4 regions of the Saliniramus fredricksonii genome follow, and region 4 is predicted to be linked to each of the others. Evidence: predicted binding sites of a transcription regulator. Region 4 holds the regulator's gene; each other region holds the start of a gene.
What was found. The regulator LexA, encoded in region 4, represses DNA repair genes until DNA is damaged. The targets are predictions, from matches to a motif close to TGTTCNNNNTGTGTTCNG.

Region 1: recA (recombinase RecA) is a predicted target of LexA. The motif match lies at 1,357-1,374, and genes of this name have one in related genera.
Region 2: GA0071312_RS08535 (PA0069 family radical SAM protein) is a predicted target of LexA. The motif match lies at 2,974-2,991, and genes of this name have one in related genera.
Region 3: GA0071312_RS12390 (DNA recombination protein RmuC) is a predicted target of LexA. The motif match lies at 2,183-2,200, and genes of this name have one in related genera.

Annotation. Positions count from the first base shown of each region.
Region 1 is NZ_FMBM01000001.1:1,202,402-1,206,687, reverse strand. It holds gene GA0071312_RS05520 (serine hydrolase domain-containing protein) at 1-131, shown strand, start outside; gene recA (recombinase RecA) at 207-1,298, opposite strand; gene GA0071312_RS05510 (RNA methyltransferase) at 1,610-2,416, shown strand; tRNA gene GA0071312_RS05505 (tRNA-Pro) at 2,498-2,575, shown strand; gene GA0071312_RS05500 (hypothetical protein) at 2,625-2,864, shown strand; gene GA0071312_RS05495 (cation-translocating P-type ATPase) at 2,861-4,286, shown strand, end outside.
Region 2 is NZ_FMBM01000002.1:408,891-413,176, reverse strand. It holds gene GA0071312_RS08550 (methyl-accepting chemotaxis protein) at 1-76, opposite strand, end outside; gene GA0071312_RS08545 (hypothetical protein) at 218-520, opposite strand; gene GA0071312_RS08540 (GMP reductase) at 720-1,763, shown strand; gene GA0071312_RS08535 (PA0069 family radical SAM protein) at 1,801-2,856, opposite strand; gene GA0071312_RS08530 (hypothetical protein) at 3,198-3,722, shown strand; gene GA0071312_RS08525 (DUF1810 domain-containing protein) at 3,731-4,174, opposite strand.
Region 3 is NZ_FMBM01000002.1:1,260,091-1,264,376, reverse strand. It holds gene GA0071312_RS12405 (response regulator transcription factor) at 1-119, shown strand, start outside; gene GA0071312_RS12400 (cyclic nucleotide-binding domain-containing protein) at 139-582, shown strand; gene GA0071312_RS12395 (GNAT family N-acetyltransferase) at 587-1,045, shown strand; gene GA0071312_RS12390 (DNA recombination protein RmuC) at 1,051-2,160, opposite strand; gene GA0071312_RS12385 (histidine--tRNA ligase) at 2,294-3,958, shown strand; gene GA0071312_RS12380 (c-type cytochrome) at 4,120-4,286, shown strand, end outside.
Region 4 is NZ_FMBM01000001.1:438,080-442,365, reverse strand. It holds gene GA0071312_RS02030 (IS110 family RNA-guided transposase) at 172-1,194, opposite strand; gene lexA (transcriptional repressor LexA) at 1,420-2,247, shown strand; gene GA0071312_RS02020 (ComEC/Rec2 family competence protein) at 2,408-4,286, opposite strand, start outside.

The DNA of each region.
Region 1 (4,286 bases), 760 kb from region 4:
TCTTCGCGCTGGGTGCAGGCAACAACGTCATCTGGATCGACCGCGCAAATGACCTCGTCATGGTCGCGCGCTGGGTGCACAAGGCCCATATCGACGGACTGATCGCCGCCGTGCGTGAGGCGATGCGCTGAGTGGGGGGTGGTAGGCCGGCCCCTCAATCGGGTCCCGCGCGGACAGCGCCCGCACGAGACCCGGATTGCGGAGAATCACGCCTCGCCTTCGTCCAGATCCTCGGCGCTCGGCACCGCCTCGTCGAGGATGCGTTCGGCCAGCACGCCGGAATTCTGGCGGATGGTCGCCTCGATCTTTGCGGCGGTTTCCGGGTTTTCCTTGAGGAATGTCTTGGCGTTCTCACGCCCCTGCCCGAGCCGCTGGCTATCGTATGAGAACCAGGAACCGGACTTGTCGACGATGCCGCCCTTGACGCCGAGATCGACGAGTTCGCCGACCTTGGAGATCCCCTCGCCATACATGATGTCGAATTCGACCTGCTTGAAGGGCGGGGCGACCTTGTTCTTGACCACCTTGACGCGGACATTGTTGCCGATCGCCTCGTCGCGATCCTTCAGCGTCGAGATGCGGCGGATGTCGAGGCGCACGGAGGCATAGAATTTCAGGGCGTTGCCACCCGTCGTCGTCTCCGGGCTGCCATACATCACACCGATCTTCATGCGGATCTGGTTGATGAAGATCACCATCGTCTTCGAGCGGTTGATCGAGCCGGTGAGCTTGCGCAGGGCCTGCGACATCAGGCGCGCCTGCAGGCCGGGCTGGACATCGCCCATATCGCCCTCGATCTCGGCACGCGGCGTCAGCGCCGCAACCGAATCAACGACGAGCACATCCACCGCACCCGAACGCACCAGCGTATCGGCGATCTCGAGCGCCTGCTCGCCGGTATCTGGCTGCGAGATCAGCAGATCGTCCAGATTGACGCCGAGCTTGCGGGCATAGATCGGATCGAGCGCGTGCTCGGCATCAACGAAGGCACAGACACCGCCTTTCTTCTGGGCCTCTGCGATCGTATGCAGGGCCAGCGTCGTCTTGCCCGATGATTCCGGCCCGTAGATCTCGATGACGCGCCCGCGCGGCAGGCCGCCGACGCCGAGCGCAATGTCGAGACCCAGCGACCCGGTCGAGACCGTTTCGATCTCGACGGGCTGCTGGCCCTTGCCCATGCGCATGATCGAGCCCTTGCCGAATGCGCGTTCAATCTGGGAAAGCGCCGCGTCGAGCGCCTTCGTTTTATCTTTATCCATGGAAGAACCTTCCACCAGCCTCAATGCGGACTGAACCATGACGGGCATTCCTTATTGCATGGGTGAGCCAATGAACTCAACGCGCGTTTCGATTTAATGTACCAGCTATGTTCCGTCTGACAAGAAAAAAGAACATTCATCAAACATTTTCATTTTTCGATTTATATATCAGTGGCATGACATGCAGGGGCAAACCCCGCCCGGCCCGCCTCCACCCCGGACTGGCTGCCTGTGGCGCGCCGTCTTCTCCACAGGAAATCACGCACCCGCGACGCTAGGCAGAGCGGCTTTGCTGGTCTAGACAATGCTGGCGCTGGCGCTGCCGGCGGCGCGACGGGAGAGGACGGGAAATGTCTGGAACGAATCGCAGCATCACCTTCGAATCGGGACAGGGCCCGATCGTGGTGCTGGTGGAGCCGCAACTGGGCGAGAATATCGGCATGGCCGCCCGCGCCATGGCGAATTTCGGGCTCACCGAGATGCGCCTCGTCGCGCCACGCGACGGCTGGCCGAGCGAGAAGGCGCGCGCCACCTCCTCCGGCGCGCTGCATATCGTCGACGCCGCGCAGGTCTTCGACGACGTCACCGCCGCGCTTCACGACGTCACCCTCGCCTTCGCCACCACGGCCCGCGAGCGCGGCCAGATGAAGCGCGTGCTCTCGCCGCAGGAAAGCATGCGCGAGGCCGTTGCCGAGTTTTCCGCCGGCGGGCGTGTCGCGATCCTGTTCGGGCGCGAGCGCTCGGGCCTCGACAATGACGAGATTTCCCTGTGTGACGCGATCACGACCTTCCCGGTCAATCCCGCCTTCGCCTCGCTCAACATCGCCCAGGCGGTGCTTCTGACGGGCTACGAATGGTTTCGCACCGCCCATGGCGAAGCCCTGCCCTTCGCCGGCGAGATCCGCTCGCCACGCGCACCGCGCGCCATGGCGGCCTCGTTTTTCGATTATCTCGAAGAGGAACTCGACCGGGTCGAATTCTTCCCGCCCGACAAGCGCCCCTCGATGATGCGCAACCTGCGCGACGTCTTCCTGCGCCGCGATCTCACCGAGCAGGATGTGCGCACCCTGCGCGGCGCCATGCGCGCCCTGATCCTGCGCCGCCGCCGCGACGAAGCGCAGGGCCGCGACGAGGCCCCGGCGCCGGACGAGGCGTGATCGATTTCCCGACCGTGCCGGGCGACAAAAGGCTTGCGCTCGCGCATCGGGACGGTTAGATCACCTCCACCCGAGAGGTCACGGAGCGTAGCGCAGCCCGGTTAGCGCACCAGTCTGGGGGACTGGGGGTCGCAGGTTCAAATCCTGCCGCTCCGACCATTCAAGCTTCCGACAATCCAGCGATTTTACAATTTTGGCGGATGCCATCGTGGAACTGATCGTGACCGGTCGGCGCTGTGAAGGCACCGATGACGCGGTTTCACCATTGCTGAAAATGGTCGGGCTGGACCGGGCTTCAGCGCCGCCGCGTCCGGCGCGGGTGAGGAATGATCTGCCCGCATGCGATGCCGGGACCGAACCGGATCAGATCTTGAACGTTGCCAACGGCAAATTCTACTCTTGTCGAACGGCCCGCCTCGGCCCTCCCCAAGCCGGAGAATATTCATGACCAAACACCATGTTCGGAGCGTCGAAGAAACGCTTGAGGATCTGTCCGTCGATCCGGAGCGCGGCCTTGGCGAGGCGGAGGTGCGGCAGCGGCGCGGGGAACATGGTCGGAATCGTCTTGGCGAGGCGGAACGGGTCAGCCCCTGGAAGATCCTCGCGGACCAGTTCAGGAACCTCGTCATCGGCATCCTGGCCGTCGCGGCGATCGTGTCCTTCGCGATGGGCGAGATCGTGCAGATGGCGGCGATCCTCGCTGCGATCGTGATCAATGCTGCCATCGGCTTCTTCACCGAATGGAAGGCCGTCCGGTCGATGGAGGCGCTGCGCAGCCTCGGTGCCGTGCAGGCGAGGGTGACGCGCGACGGGTCGAGCATGACTGTCGATTCCGAGGATCTCGTGCCCGGGGATGTGGTGCTGCTCGACGCCGGCGATGTCGTCACGGCCGATCTGCGGCTGGTTGAGGCGAACGGTCTGACCTGCGACGAATCCTCGCTGACCGGCGAGTCGGTGCCGGTGACCAAGACCACGGAGCCGGTGGAGGAGGAAACGCCGCTGGCCGAACGCACGTCGATGGCCTTCAAGGGCACCGCAGTGACGGGCGGCAGCGGCGCGGGCGTGGTCGTGGCCATCGGCATGCAGACCGAACTGGGCGGAATCGCGCGCATGACCTCGGAGGCCAGCGAAGAGGTAACGCCGCTCGAAAAGCGGCTGGACCGGCTGGCGCGCAATCTGGTGGTGGTCACGCTGATCGTGGCGACGGCGGTCGCCGCCCTTGGCTGGCTGGGCGGCAAGGATCTCGTCTCCATGCTCGAGACGGCGGTGGCGCTTGCAGTGGCCGCCGTGCCAGAGGGCCTGCCGATCGTGGCGACCGTCGCGCTGGCGCGCGGCATGTGGCGCATGGCGCGGCGCAACGCGCTGGTCGAGCGGCTGGCGGCGGTCGAGACGCTGGGCTCGACCAGCGTGATTTTCGCCGACAAGACCGGAACGCTGACGCAGAACCGGATGCGCGTGGCGCGGTTGGCGCTGCCGGGGCAGGACGAAGAGTTGCACTGGGAGGGGGACGCGCACCCCGAAGCGCCCCCGCCCTTGGCGTGCCGGCTGCTGGAGGTCGCCGCGCTGTGCAACAATGCCGAGCTTGAGCAGGCGGATGGCGATAATGGTGAGCACCCGGCCGGCACCGGCGATCCGATGGAGATCGCACTGCTTCATGCCGCCGCGGCCGCCGGCCTCGCGCGGGACCGTCTCCTCGACGATCAGCCCGAAGAGCGCGAGGAAAGCTTCGACGCCGATACCAAGATGATGGCGACGTTTCACGCGCGGGGCGGCGGCTTCCGCATTGCCGTCAAGGGAGCGCCAGAGGCGGTACTGGATGTCGTCACGCAGGTCGCGACCGAAGAGGGTGAGCGTGAGGGTGAGGCCGGGG
Region 2 (4,286 bases), on a different contig from region 4:
CGATGGCGAGCGTCGCGATCGCCATCAGGAAGACGATTGCGACCGCTTTCAGCGAAACGGATAGTCTGGCAAGCATGGTAACCCCCGGCAGGAGAATTGGCCGACCACCGAGTTATCAATCAATGCTTTACCGGAGCTTACGGCCACGCTGCCCGAATTGCGATTCATCGCAAATTCCTCTAGGGAAGCCACCAATCAATGTGAAGTATCGACCTGTTCATCGGCGAGGCCGTCGCGGATTCCCATCGGCATCGACACCGCCGTAAGCCTTGTCGTCTTCCTCCCGCTCCGGCAGGAGCATCACCGCAGTGCCGATCGCCGCACCGGCAAATGTCGCCGAGACGCTGAGCGTCAGAATCGCCACGGCCAGAAGCGCGACATCGGAATTGGAGACCAGCGTCCACAATCCGCGCAGATCGAAAGCAAGGGCCAGCACCACGAATGCCACGCCGAGCAATGCACCGAAGGCGCCGTTGAGAATGAAAAGCCTGATCAGTGGCTTGCGGTACAGTTCGCGCATGGCGATACCTTTCTCCGAACGATTTCAGCATAAGGCAACGCACATGCAGGGGAAGATGACGCATCGCCGCTGGCATTTGCGCGCATCATGACCCTCCCCGGTTACCCCTTGCGATAAGCCGCCGCAGGCATGCTAGGATCATTCCTGTGACGCCGGGGAAGACGGCGGGCCGACCTGCAACGACCGGACGAGTAACGCCATGCGCATCGAAAACGAACCGAAACTCGACTTCAAGGACGTGCTGATCCGCCCCAAGCGCTCGACGCTCGGCTCACGCGCCGAGGTCGAGATCGAGCGCGCCTTCCGTTTCGCCCATACGGGTCGGGAATGGCGTGGCTTCCCGATGATCGCGGCGAATATGGATGTCGTGGGCACGATACCGATGGCCCGCGCGCTCGCACGTCACGGCGCGCTCGTGGCTTTGCACAAGCATTATCCGGAAGACCTGCTCGTCGATTTTTTTGCAAGCGGCGAGCCGCAGCACGCCTTTTATTCCCTCGGCACGGCGGAGGCCGACTGGGAGAAGTTTCGCGCCGTCAAGCGCCGCGCGCCGATCGGCATGATCTGCCTGGACGTCGCCAACGGCTATACCGAGAAATTCGTCGAGATGGTCGCGCAGGCGCGGGATGAGAATCCGGATGCGGTGATCATGGCGGGCAATGTGGTGACCGGCGACATGACCGAGGCGCTGGTCCTCGCCGGCGCCGATATTGTCAAGGTGGGAATCGGCCCCGGTTCGGTCTGTACCACACGCAAGATGACCGGGGTGGGCTATCCGCAACTCTCCGCCGTGATCGAATGCGCCGATGCGGCTCACGGACTCAAGGGGCTGGTCTGCGCCGATGGCGGCTGCACCGTACCGGGCGACATCGCCAAGGCCTATGGCGGCGGCGCGGATTTCGTCATGCTCGGCGGCATGCTCGCGGGCCACGACGAATGCGAGGGCGAAATCGTCTACGATGAGATCGACGGTGAGCGCGGCGCGAAATCCATGGTCTTCTACGGCATGTCCTCCGATACCGCGATGAAGAAATATTCCGGCGGCGTCGCGCATTACCGTGCCTCGGAAGGCAAGACGGTCGAGGTGGCCTATCGCGGCCCGGTCGATGATACGATGCAGGAAATCACGGGCGGCGTGCGTTCGATGATGACCTATATTGGCGCCACCCGGCTCAAGGAGGTGCCCAAGCGCACCACCTTCGTCATGGTCGGCGCCCAGCTCAACACCGTGTTCGGACAGTGAGACGGGCGCGGGTTGCGGGAAGCCGGGATCATGGCGCTCAGAACAGCGCCAGCTGGCCAGGTGCCGAGCGGGCCGGCTTGCAGAACAGATCGGTGCGCAGTCTCACGCGTTCCGCATTGAAACCAAGCCGGTTGGCCGCGATCTCGAAGCGCCGCCCGATCGCCCAGGCGATCGGCCCGGTACCGCTCTGGCGCACGCCCCAGCGGGAATCGTAATCCTTGCCGCCCTGCATGTCCTGCACCAGCGACATCACGTGCTGTGCGCGCTGGGGGAAATGCTCGGCGAGCCAGTCGCGCGCCAGCGCCTTCACCTCATGCGGCAGGCGCAGCATGACGTAACCCGCCTCGCGGGCGCCGGCTTCATAGGCGGCGTCGAGCAGGCGCTCGATCTCGTGATCGTTGATGGCCGGCACGACCGGCGCCACCAGGACGCTGACCGGAATCCCCTCAGCACGCAGCCGCCGGATGGTCTCGAGCCGCACGCCCGGCGCCGCCGCCCTTGGCTCCATCTTGCGCGAGAGGCGCGGATCGAGCGTCGTCAGCGAGATCGCCACCTTGACGAGGCCCTGCTCGGCCATCGGCCCGAGAATGTCGAGATCGCGGGTCACGAGCCCGGATTTGGTGACGATCCCGACCGGATGCCGCGTGCGCGCGAGCACTTCCAGAATGCCGCGCGTGATCTTCATGCGCTTCTCGATCGGCTGGTACGGGTCGGTATTGGTGCCGATGGCGATGGTGCGCGGGCTGTAGCCGCGCGCCGCCAGTTCCCGCTCCAGCAAGGCGGGTGCATCAGGCTTGGCGAAGAGTCGCGTCTCGAAATCGAGCCCGGCCGACAGTCCCTGATAAGCATGGCTGGGCCGCGCAAAGCAGTAGAAACAACCATGCTCGCAACCCCGATACGGATTGACCGATCGGTCGAAACCGAGATCGGGGGAGGCATTGCGCGTGATGATCGTCCTGGGGCGCTCATGCGTCACTTCCGTGCGCAGCGGCGCGACCTCCTCGGGAATGTCCCAGGAATCGTCGAAAGTCTCACGCGTGACACGCTCGAAACGCCCGGTCTCGTTCGTCAGCGCGCCGCGCCCGCGCCGCATCCCCGCATCCAGGGGAGCCGGGCGCGGAGCAATGCGCTGATCGAGACGTTCGCGCCAGTCACGGTGTTGCAGATGATTCGGCTTCATCGCGAATCTCCTTCATTGATGAGAACAAAATAGAACATTAATCAAACATTGGCAAGTCTGACCGGAACATACACCCCGCAGGCCTTGTGATGGCGGGCATGCCGGGTGCGCAAATCCTTGCCAGAGCGGCACCCGGGCGCCTAAAGCAGGGGTTGCGATCACCGGCGACGCGCATCGGAACAGGCAGCATGGCCCGCAAGGACGAGATTTCAGCAGACGAACCCCATTATCTGCACGCGCCGCGACCGGCGAGCATGCCGGTTTCTTTCCGGCTGCGCGGGAACCGACTGATCGTCGAGCGGCTGGGCAGCGAGCAGGCGATACCGCTTGCGCAGATCACCGAGGCGCGTCTGACCTACGAGCCGCGCTCCTTCGCGCAGAGGCTCTATCGCATCCGCCTGCGGCTCGCGAGCGGGGGAAACCTGTCGCTGCATTCGGTAAATTTCCGCTCGATGGTCTTCGCCGATCGCCAGGAAGAAGCCTATGCCGCCTTCGTGAAGGCACTGTTGCCCGCCATCGCCGAAGCCAATCCGCAGGCGCGCTTCACAGCCGGGCGCACGCCCTTCGTCTGGGGGGCGCTGATCGTGACGACGATCGCGATCTTCCTGGCCATCGCCTATTTCGTGATCTTCGCGCTGCGGGAAGGCGAAGTGGCGGCGATCGCCATCGGCCTGTTCATCGGCGCTGCCGGCCTGTGGCAGATGCTGCCGATCGTGCGCCTCAACCGCCCCCGCGATTTCCGCCCACAGGATCCGCCGGCGCTGTTGATGGGCGGGTAGAGGAGGCGTCAAGCCCGCTCACCCTCCAGCATCGCCAGCGTGCGGGAATCGCGCGCGCCGCCATGAAACACATCGAGCGCCTCGGCGAAAAGCGCACGATCACGCGGGTCATCGGCGATGGCCTCGAACAGGGTCAGGCGGGAGCGTGACTTTTGATCATCGGGGGAGCCGAGTATGGCGCGGATCGGCTTGTCGCGATGCCGCAGCAGAAGCCTCACGCAGTGGCGCAGGCGCGCCCCGAGCACCGGGTCGGCGAGATAGGCACGCGCCTCGTCCGGATTTGCTATACCGTAGAAATGCGCCGTTTGGCTGCGCCCGAGACCCCGCAATTGCGGAAACACGAACCACATCCAGTGCGTGCGCTTGCATCCGGCTTCCAGCTCGGCACAGGCGGTTTCGAAGACATTCTTCTGCGCCTCGAGAAAGCGTGCGAGAGAGGTGGCTTGCTCCATCGGATGATCTCCCTGGCGATACCTTACCCGCCCAAAGACACGCGCGAACCCCGAATCGCACATCGCGAAACGCGCATTGACAGCGCCTGCGCCTGCGGCGAACTGTGCCGCT
Region 3 (4,286 bases), on a different contig from region 4:
ACGTCACCACGCATACGCTGGAGACGCATATCTATCGCCTGCGCCAGAAGATCGAGCCGGACCCCTCCTCCGCTTCGCTGCTGGTGACCGAGGGCGGCGGTTACAAGCTGGTGCCCTGAGGGGCGGATCGGACACCCCATGTCGCTCGACGACGACATCGCCATGCTGGCTCAGGCCCCGCTTCTGGGGCTGCTGGAGCGCGACGCACTGCGCCTGCTCGCCTTCGCGGCTGACAAGCGCCGGCTGCGCCAGGGCGATGTGCTGTTTCGCAAGGGCGATCGCTCGGATGCGGGCTACATCGTCACCGAGGGAGAGATCGGGCTCGATACCGGCGGCGGCAAGCCCGATCTGGTGGCGAAGCGCGGGGATCTGATCGGCCAGACGGCTCTGTTCATACGCGGGCATCGCCCGGCCACCGCGACCGCGCGGGCGCCTTCCGTCGTGCTGCGGCTCTCCGTCAGCCTGATCCGGCGCGTGCTGGAGGAATATCCGGAAGTGGCGGCCTCCATGCATGCCGCCCTCGCCGAGGAGCTCGGCGCATTCAACCAGGAGCTTGCGCGGCTCGGCACACGCTTTGGCTGATCTCATGAGCGAGAGCGCCCCGATCATCCGCGCCGCCGGACCCGCTGATCTCCCCGCCATCCGCGCGATCGTCGAGGCAGCCTACAGCCCCTATATCGAGCGGCTCGGCAAGAAGCCCGGGCCGATGCTCAACGATTACGCCGCGCAGATCGCGGCGGGGCGGGTGCATTGCCTGTGCGATGACGAAGGCGTGGCCGGTTTCACCGTGCTGATCCCCGAGGAATCGCGCTTCATGCTCGACAATGTCGCCGTAGCTGATCGCGCACGCGGGCGCGGCTACGGACGGGCCCTGATGGCCTTCGCCGAAGATGCTGCGCGCCAGGCGGGTTACCGTGCGATCACGCTCTACACCCATGAGAAAATGCACGAGAACCGCGCGCTCTATGCGCGGCTCGGCTATCGCGAGACCGGGCTGATCCGGGAGAAGGGTTTCGCGCGCATCTATATGGAAAAGAGCGTGTGATCCGTCTAGCCGTTACGGCGACCCCGTGACAGTTCGACCGGCGCGTTGAACATGTCGCTCTGCGCGGCGCCCTCCTCGGCAAATTCCAGATTCTCGATGCGCTGACCCCGCCGCGTGATCTTCTCCGACGAGATCCGGATCTGCCCGACATCCTCCTGCGCCTGCCGGAAATGCTGGTCGAGCCGCTCGACCCGCTCGCCGAGCCGCGTCACATCGGCCACGAGACGCCCGACCTCGCGCTGGATCACCTGCGCTTCTTCCCGGATCCGCGCATCACGGGCGAGCCCCTGCATGACCTGGATGGCGAGAACCAGCAGCGAGGGCGAGACGATCATCACCCGGGCGCGATAGGCGCGCTGGACCAGATCCTCGAAATGCTCCTGCAGATCCGCATGCAGCGACTCTGCGGGCACGAACATCATCGCCACATCCTGGGTTTCGCCGGCGATCAGATATTTCTGGGCGATGTCCTTGATATGCGTGCCGATATCGCTGCGCAGCTTCTGCGCCGCACGCGTGCGCGCCTCCGGTCCGCGCGCCTCGCGGAAGGCGGAGAACGCCTCAAGCGGAAATTTCGCGTCGACGACCAGCGGGCGATGGTCCCCCGGCAGGCGGATCGTGCAATCAGGTCGGGTGCCGTTGCCAAGCGTCGGCTGGAAGGAATAGGCATCCGCAGGCAGCGCATCGCGCACGATCGCCTCCATCCGCCCCTGCCCGAAAGCTCCGCGCGCCTGCTTGTTGGAGAGCACCCGCTGCAACCCCGCCACCTGCCCGGTCAGCTCCGTCAGATTGGCCTGCGCCGCGTCGATTACCGCGAGCCGCTCGTTCAGCCGGCCGAGCGTCTCCGCCTGGACATGCGTGCCGCGATCGATCCGCTCGGCCAGCATGCGCGCGAAATCGCCCTGGCGGGCGCCGAACACGTCGGTGAAGCTCTGCACGCGCCCGGCCATCTCGGCCTGAACGCGCGCCATCTCCTCCACGTGCTGCGCCAGATGCCGCTCGCGGGCGGGGCGCGCAAGCCGCATGGCGACGAGGATCACGAGGAAGAAACCGGCGAGCGCCAGCTCGCGCCAGGTGAAGGCAAATTCGCCGAATCGGAATGCAATCTCGCTCATGCAGGCATTCTATGCGAGAAAACCGAACAAACAATGAACAATATCCATTGCGAACGCGAAACCGCCTTGCGGCTGCCGGGTTCGCGCGCTACCACCCGCCTATCCGTCTCGCATCTTTGGGAAATCACACGCAATGTCCAATCCGGACGAGAACAAGCCCGCCGGCAAATCCAAGGCCGACAAGAAGAAATCCGACAAGCTCAAGGCGCGCCTGCCGCGCGGCCTCACCGATCGCGGTCCGCAGGATCTCGCAGCGTCGCACCGGATGCTGGAGAAGATCCGCGAGGTCTACGAGCTCTACGGTTTCGAGGCGGTCGAGACGCCGCTGATCGAATATACCGATGCGCTCGGCAAGTTCCTGCCCGATCAGGACCGCCCGAACGAGGGCGTCTTCTCCTTCCAGGATGATGACGAGCAATGGCTCTCGCTGCGCTATGACCTGACGGCGCCGCTCGCGCGCTATGTGGCGGAGAATTTCGACGCGTTGCCCAAGCCCTACCGTTCCTACCGCTCCGGCTGGGTCTTCCGTAACGAGAAGCCCGGCCCGGGCCGCTTCCGGCAATTCATGCAGTTCGATGCCGATACCGTCGGCGCGCCTTCGGTCGCAGCCGATGCAGAGATTTGCATGATGGCCGCCGATACGATGGAGGCGCTCGGCCTTTCCGGGCAATACGTCATCAAGGTCAATAACCGCAAGATTCTCGATGGGGTGATGGAGGCCGTTGGACTGAGCGGTGAGGATCAAGCGGCACGCCGACTCATTGTGCTTAGGGCGATCGATAAATTTGACCGCCTTGGAGCCCGTGGAGTGGAAGCGCTTCTTGGGGGCGGAAGAAAGGACGAAAGCGGCGACTTTACCGCAGGTGCTGAATTAGGGACTGACGCGATTGATGCATTCCTGCGCCTGCTTGATGTCGATTCTCCGACTGACGAAACTAGTGGTGACGGGTTTGGGGTTCCAAATCCCTATTACCTCCCATCAGATCAATGGGATAATTTTCCTGATGTCGTTAGCCAAGCCTTCGATTCCTTCAACTATGCCATGAAGAGAAGGGAGCGTAGCAAGAGTTTTGATCGCCTTGGTGCTGTCGCCCGTATCTTCAAGCCGATGCCAAGTCTCATACGTGGCCTTGAGGAGCTTGAGGAACTGGCAGATCTGATTGCCGCAGCGGGCTACTCCGACAAGGTCGTCATCGACCCCTCTGTCGTCCGCGGTCTCGAATATTACACCGGCCCCGTCTTCGAGGCCGAGCTCACCTTCCAGGTGACGAATGAGGACGGCGTGCCGGTGCGCTTTGGCTCCGTGGGCGGCGGCGGGCGTTATGACGGGCTCGTCGGGCGCTTTCGTTCCGAGCCGGTTCCCGCCACAGGCTTCTCAATCGGCGTCTCGCGGCTGCTCGCGGCGCTGCAACTCGTCGACAGCCCGATTCTCAAGCAGGCCGCCTTGCGCGCGCCCGTCGTGGTGATGGTGATGGAGCGCGAACGCATCGCCGATTACCAGAAATTCGTCGCGGCATTGCGTCGCGCCGGCATCCGCGCCGAGCTCTATCTCGGCTCCTCGGGCATGAAGGCGCAGATGAAATATGCCGACCGCCGCGGCGCCCCCTGCGTCATCATCCAGGGATCGGATGAACGCGAGCGTGGCGAAGTGCAGATCAAGGATCTGATCGAGGGCGCAAAGGCTGCCGCCGCGATCGAAACGAACGAGGAATGGCGCGCCGCACGCCCGGCGCAGTTCTCCGTGGCGGAGGCTGATATGGTCGAAGCGGTGCGCGATGTGCTCGCGCAGCACTCTTGATTTATATCAAAGAAACTGCACATTCTGAAAAACGTCCGAACCAAGGCAGCAGCGCGGCATTGTCCGCACGGCCTGCCATCGGATCCAGAGGAACGCTCGCGCCCCCGGCGAAACCCGTTCGAGGCAAAAAATCGAGTTAGAAAAGACAATTGGAGCAAATCATGCGCTTTCTCATCGCCGCCGCTGCACTGCCGATGATCGCCTTCGCAAGCCCCGCCGTTGCGCAGGATGCTGCCGCCGGCCAGCGGGTCTTCAACCAGTGCCGCGCCTGCCATATGGTCGGCGAAAACGCCCGCCACACGGTCGGCCCGCACCTGAACGGCCTGTT
Region 4 (4,286 bases):
GGCTTTCGCACGCCGCGGGCCGGGATGGTGATACGCGGATCAGGTACCAAATCAATAGGGCGAGCTCGAGGCTCGTTGCACTCCACTGGTTTACCCGACCCGGATCTGATCGATCATTTGCCCATTCAGGTCATTGCCCTCCTCACATCCCCGAGGCTCCGACAGCCGCGTTCAGCAGATCGCGCCGGTCGGATCCCTGTAATCAGTCTCGCCGGCGAGCATGGCCCAGATCATACGCGCCATTTTGTTCGCCAGTGCGATGGCGACCAGTTTGCGTGGTTTGCGTGCGAGCATGCGCGATAACCACGATCCCGGACGGCCACCGTGCCGGCCCCTCCAATGCACGACAGACATGGCGCCGATGATCAGCAGGCGTCGAATATCGCGCTGACCCATCTTGGAAGTGCGGCCAAGCTTCTGCTTGCCACCGGAGGAGTGCTGTCGTGGAACGAGGCCAAGCCACGCTGCAAAATCGCGACTACGGCGGAATTCCCGCATCTCCGGTGCAAAGGATGCAATCGCCATGGCGCAGACCGGGCCGATTCCCGGCATGGTCTGCAGCCGGCGTGCTGTGCTGTTTTCCCTGGCTGCAGTTGTGATCCGCTTGTCCAGCTTGCCGATCTCGTCGCTGATCTGAGCAATCTGATCGAGGTAAAGCCGCCCGAGATCGCGAACCAGGTCCGGAAGCGTGTCCTGATCGAGACAGGCAGCAAAGCGAGCGATATTCCCAACGCCTTGACCGATGATGATGCCGTGCTCAGCAAGATGCCCGCGTAGTGCATTCACCAGACGGGTTCGCTGGCCAACCAGCAGGTCCCGGGTGCGGAACAGCATCGCCCGGGCTTGTTGGTCCGCGGTCTTCACCGCAACGGTACGCATGGTCGGACGCTGTGCTGCTTCCGCCACGGCCTCAGCATCAGCGGCATCGTTTTTTTGCCGCTTGACGAAGGGCTTCACGTAAATGGGCGGGATCAGCCGCACTTCATGACCCAGACGGGAGAGCTCACGACCCCAATAGTGCGCCGTTGCGCATGCCTCCATCGCCACCACACAAGGCGGCAGCGACGCCATGAACTTCGCAAACTGCGCCCGTGACAGCTTCTTGCGGAACAGCACCTGTCCATCGGCCGTTGCCCCATGAACCTGGAGAACCTGCTTTGCCAGGTCGACGCCAACGATGCTAATCTCACCCATGGATGCCTCCTCCTTCTGTGATGACTTCAGCATCACCATTTTGGCACATTGCGATGCCGTCGGGTGGGGGCATCCACTCCATCAATCCCGGGCTGTTACAGATTTTTGATCTTGAATTGTTTTTTGCAAAAAATGCGTAACATCGGGTGGGTGAGACTTGCGGAACACAGTGGGAACCCGTAATGTGTTCGTGATTTGTTTGATCTCGAATCGCAAGGCGGAACCATGCTCACGCGTAAGCAGCACGAATTGCTGACCTTCATCCATGAACGCATGCGCGAATCGGGCGTGCCGCCATCCTTTGACGAGATGAAGGATGCGCTGGATCTGAAGTCGAAATCCGGCATTCACCGTCTGATTACGGCGCTGGAAGAGCGTGGGTTCATCCGGCGGCTGCCCTATCGCGCGCGGGCGCTCGAAATTCTGCGCATGCCCGAGACTTTGCAGCGTCCGCTCGGAGGCGCCGGTTCCGCTGTCGGCGCTCCGCGCGGCGGGTTCTCGCCGAGTGTCGTCGAGGGCGGCAAGGGGGAGGGCGGCAAGGTCGAGGGCGGCAAGGTCAAGGGCGGCAAGGCTGGGGTTGGCAAAGGGCGTGATCATGACGACGCACGGCAAGGCGGTCTCGTTGATGAAGCCGATATTCCCAATCCCCTCGCCGACGAGGATTACGAGCGTGCGGTGAACATCCCCGTCATGGGGCGCATTGCGGCGGGCACGCCGATTTCAGCGATCCAGAACCCGATGCATACCATCGCGGTCTCGCCCGATTTCATTACCGGCGGCGAGCATTATGCATTGGAAGTGCGCGGCGATTCGATGATCGAGGCGGGTATTCTCGATGGTGATATCGTCGTCATCCGGCGTCAGGATGTCGCCAATACCGGTGATATCATCGTTGCGCTGATCGATGCGGAGGAAGCGACCCTGAAACGCTTCCGGCGACGCGGCTCATCGATCGCGCTCGAGGCGGCGAATCCGGCCTATGAAACACGCGTGCTGGGGCCTGATCGCGTCCAGATTCAGGGGCGGCTGGTTTCGCTGGTGCGCCGTTATTGAGAGCGGCGCCCCGCGCCGCCTCCGCCCGGGGAAAGGGTGGCGCCCGCGGGTGATAACTCGTTCTGCAGGCTGATCCGGGCGCATCGTGCTGGCGCAGCGCATGCTGCCCGCAGCTTCATGGGTTCAGTCTATCGGCTCGGACCGCGCGGTCGTCGCGGGCTCATTCATCGGTCTTGCGCAAGAGCCAGGGGCGGGTTTCGTTCGCGCGGCGAACGCCCGTCAAGCGCCTGATCGGATCGGCGCGAGGTGCGCCCGCAACGCCATCCGTCGCCACCCCCGTCTCGGCAACGCGACCGTCAGGCGGCTCGCCGGGCCCTTCGCGAGGTCTGTCGCCAAGCCACGCGCCAAGCCACGCGCCAAGCCCCGCGCCAAGCCCCGCGCCGAGCCTGTCGCCGACGCCCTCGGCAGGCCCCTCCCACGCCCTGACCCCAGCCATCCCGCTGGTCGTTTCCCGGATCGTCTCCTGCTCTGGTTCTGCGTCAGCTCCCCCGCTTACCACCACGCCCTCGAATGGCGCCGCACCTGAGGGCGAATTCACGAAATCGGAATGGTGGGCGTCGGAATCGGCGATTCGCCGCTCGGATGGCCCGTCTCTCCCCGCAGGCGCGTCCGGCATGGCGGCGAATTGCGTCCTATCCGCACCGAGATTCTTGGCGAAATGCGCACTGACTGCACCATGGCGCTGCAGCGTCATGCGATCGATCACGCGTGGCGCGGCGCATGAGGGCGGGGCTTCCAGCGGTGTAATGATGATCGCCGCGCGTGTGCAATCCTCCAGGAAGGCGCGCGCATCCATCACGAAAGCGACCGCATGCCCGCCGACGAAAATCTTGGTGCAGCCGAGGGGATCGCAGTTCACCCCCGCATGCAGGGACGCGTCGGCATCCTCCGGAGCATCCGTCATCAGCCGCGCATCGCCATCGGCCTTCAGCCATTGCGCGGTGACGAAGGCGCTCGGACGGCCCAGCAGCACGAGCCTGCCATCCGCGCCCCTGATTGCGGCGCCCGCACCGTTGCGATCGACATAGAGATCGGGCCGATCCGGTGTCATGGCGAGCGCAAAGCCGATGCCTGCCGGGATCACCGCCAGCCGTCGCAGTGGCGAGACGAAGAGCGTCGCCATGAGCAAGCCGATCACCATCAGTGCCAGCGCGCCGCTGCCGAAAGCCGCGACGGGCAGGTTCGATCCTTCGAAACCCGCGACGAAACGGGCCACGTCGAGCACCCTCGCAATGCCGAAGCCCATCACCTGCCAGGCGAAATGGTCGAGGCCGAAGCCGATCAGGAGTACGCCGATCACGCCCGCCGGCATCACCACGAGCGAGACGATGGGCAAAGCCAGGGCATTGCCGATCAGACCATAGGGATTGGCGATCTGGAAATGATAGGCCGCGAACGGGCCGGTCGCGATGGTCGCGATGATGGTGGTGGTGAGAATGCCAAGCATGCCAGCGGCGAGCCAGCGCAGGAAGCGGCCCGCCGCGCCGGGCGTCGGCCCGGGCCGGTTTTCCCGCGCGCGCATCCATTCCGCGCCGGCGATGAGCCCGACGACGGCGGAGAAAGACATCTGGAAGGAGGGGCCGAGCAGCGTCTCGGGCTGCCAGGCCAGCACGAGGATCGCCGCAATCGCGAGATTGCGCATGCTCAGCGCCGGTCGGTCGAACAAGACGGCGCCGAGCATCACCCCGGTCATGATCACGGCGCGGATCGTGGCGACCTGCGCACCGGAGAAGATGCAATAGCCGACAGCACCCATGATCGCTGCCACCGCCGCGATCTTCTTGATCGGCCAGCCAAGCGCGAGCGTCGGCACGAGGGCGAGGCCGGCGCGGGTGAGCCAGAAGATGGTTCCGGCCGCCAGCACCATATGCAGGCCGGATATCGAGACGATGTGATAGATTCCCGCAGCGCGAAGCGCGGCATTGGTCTCCTCGGTGATCAGCCCGCGCTTGCCCGTCACCAGCGCTGCGGCGACCGCGCCAGGCTGGCCCCCGATCGCGTCGAAGATACGGCGTGTCGTGCTGACCCGCGCATTGTCG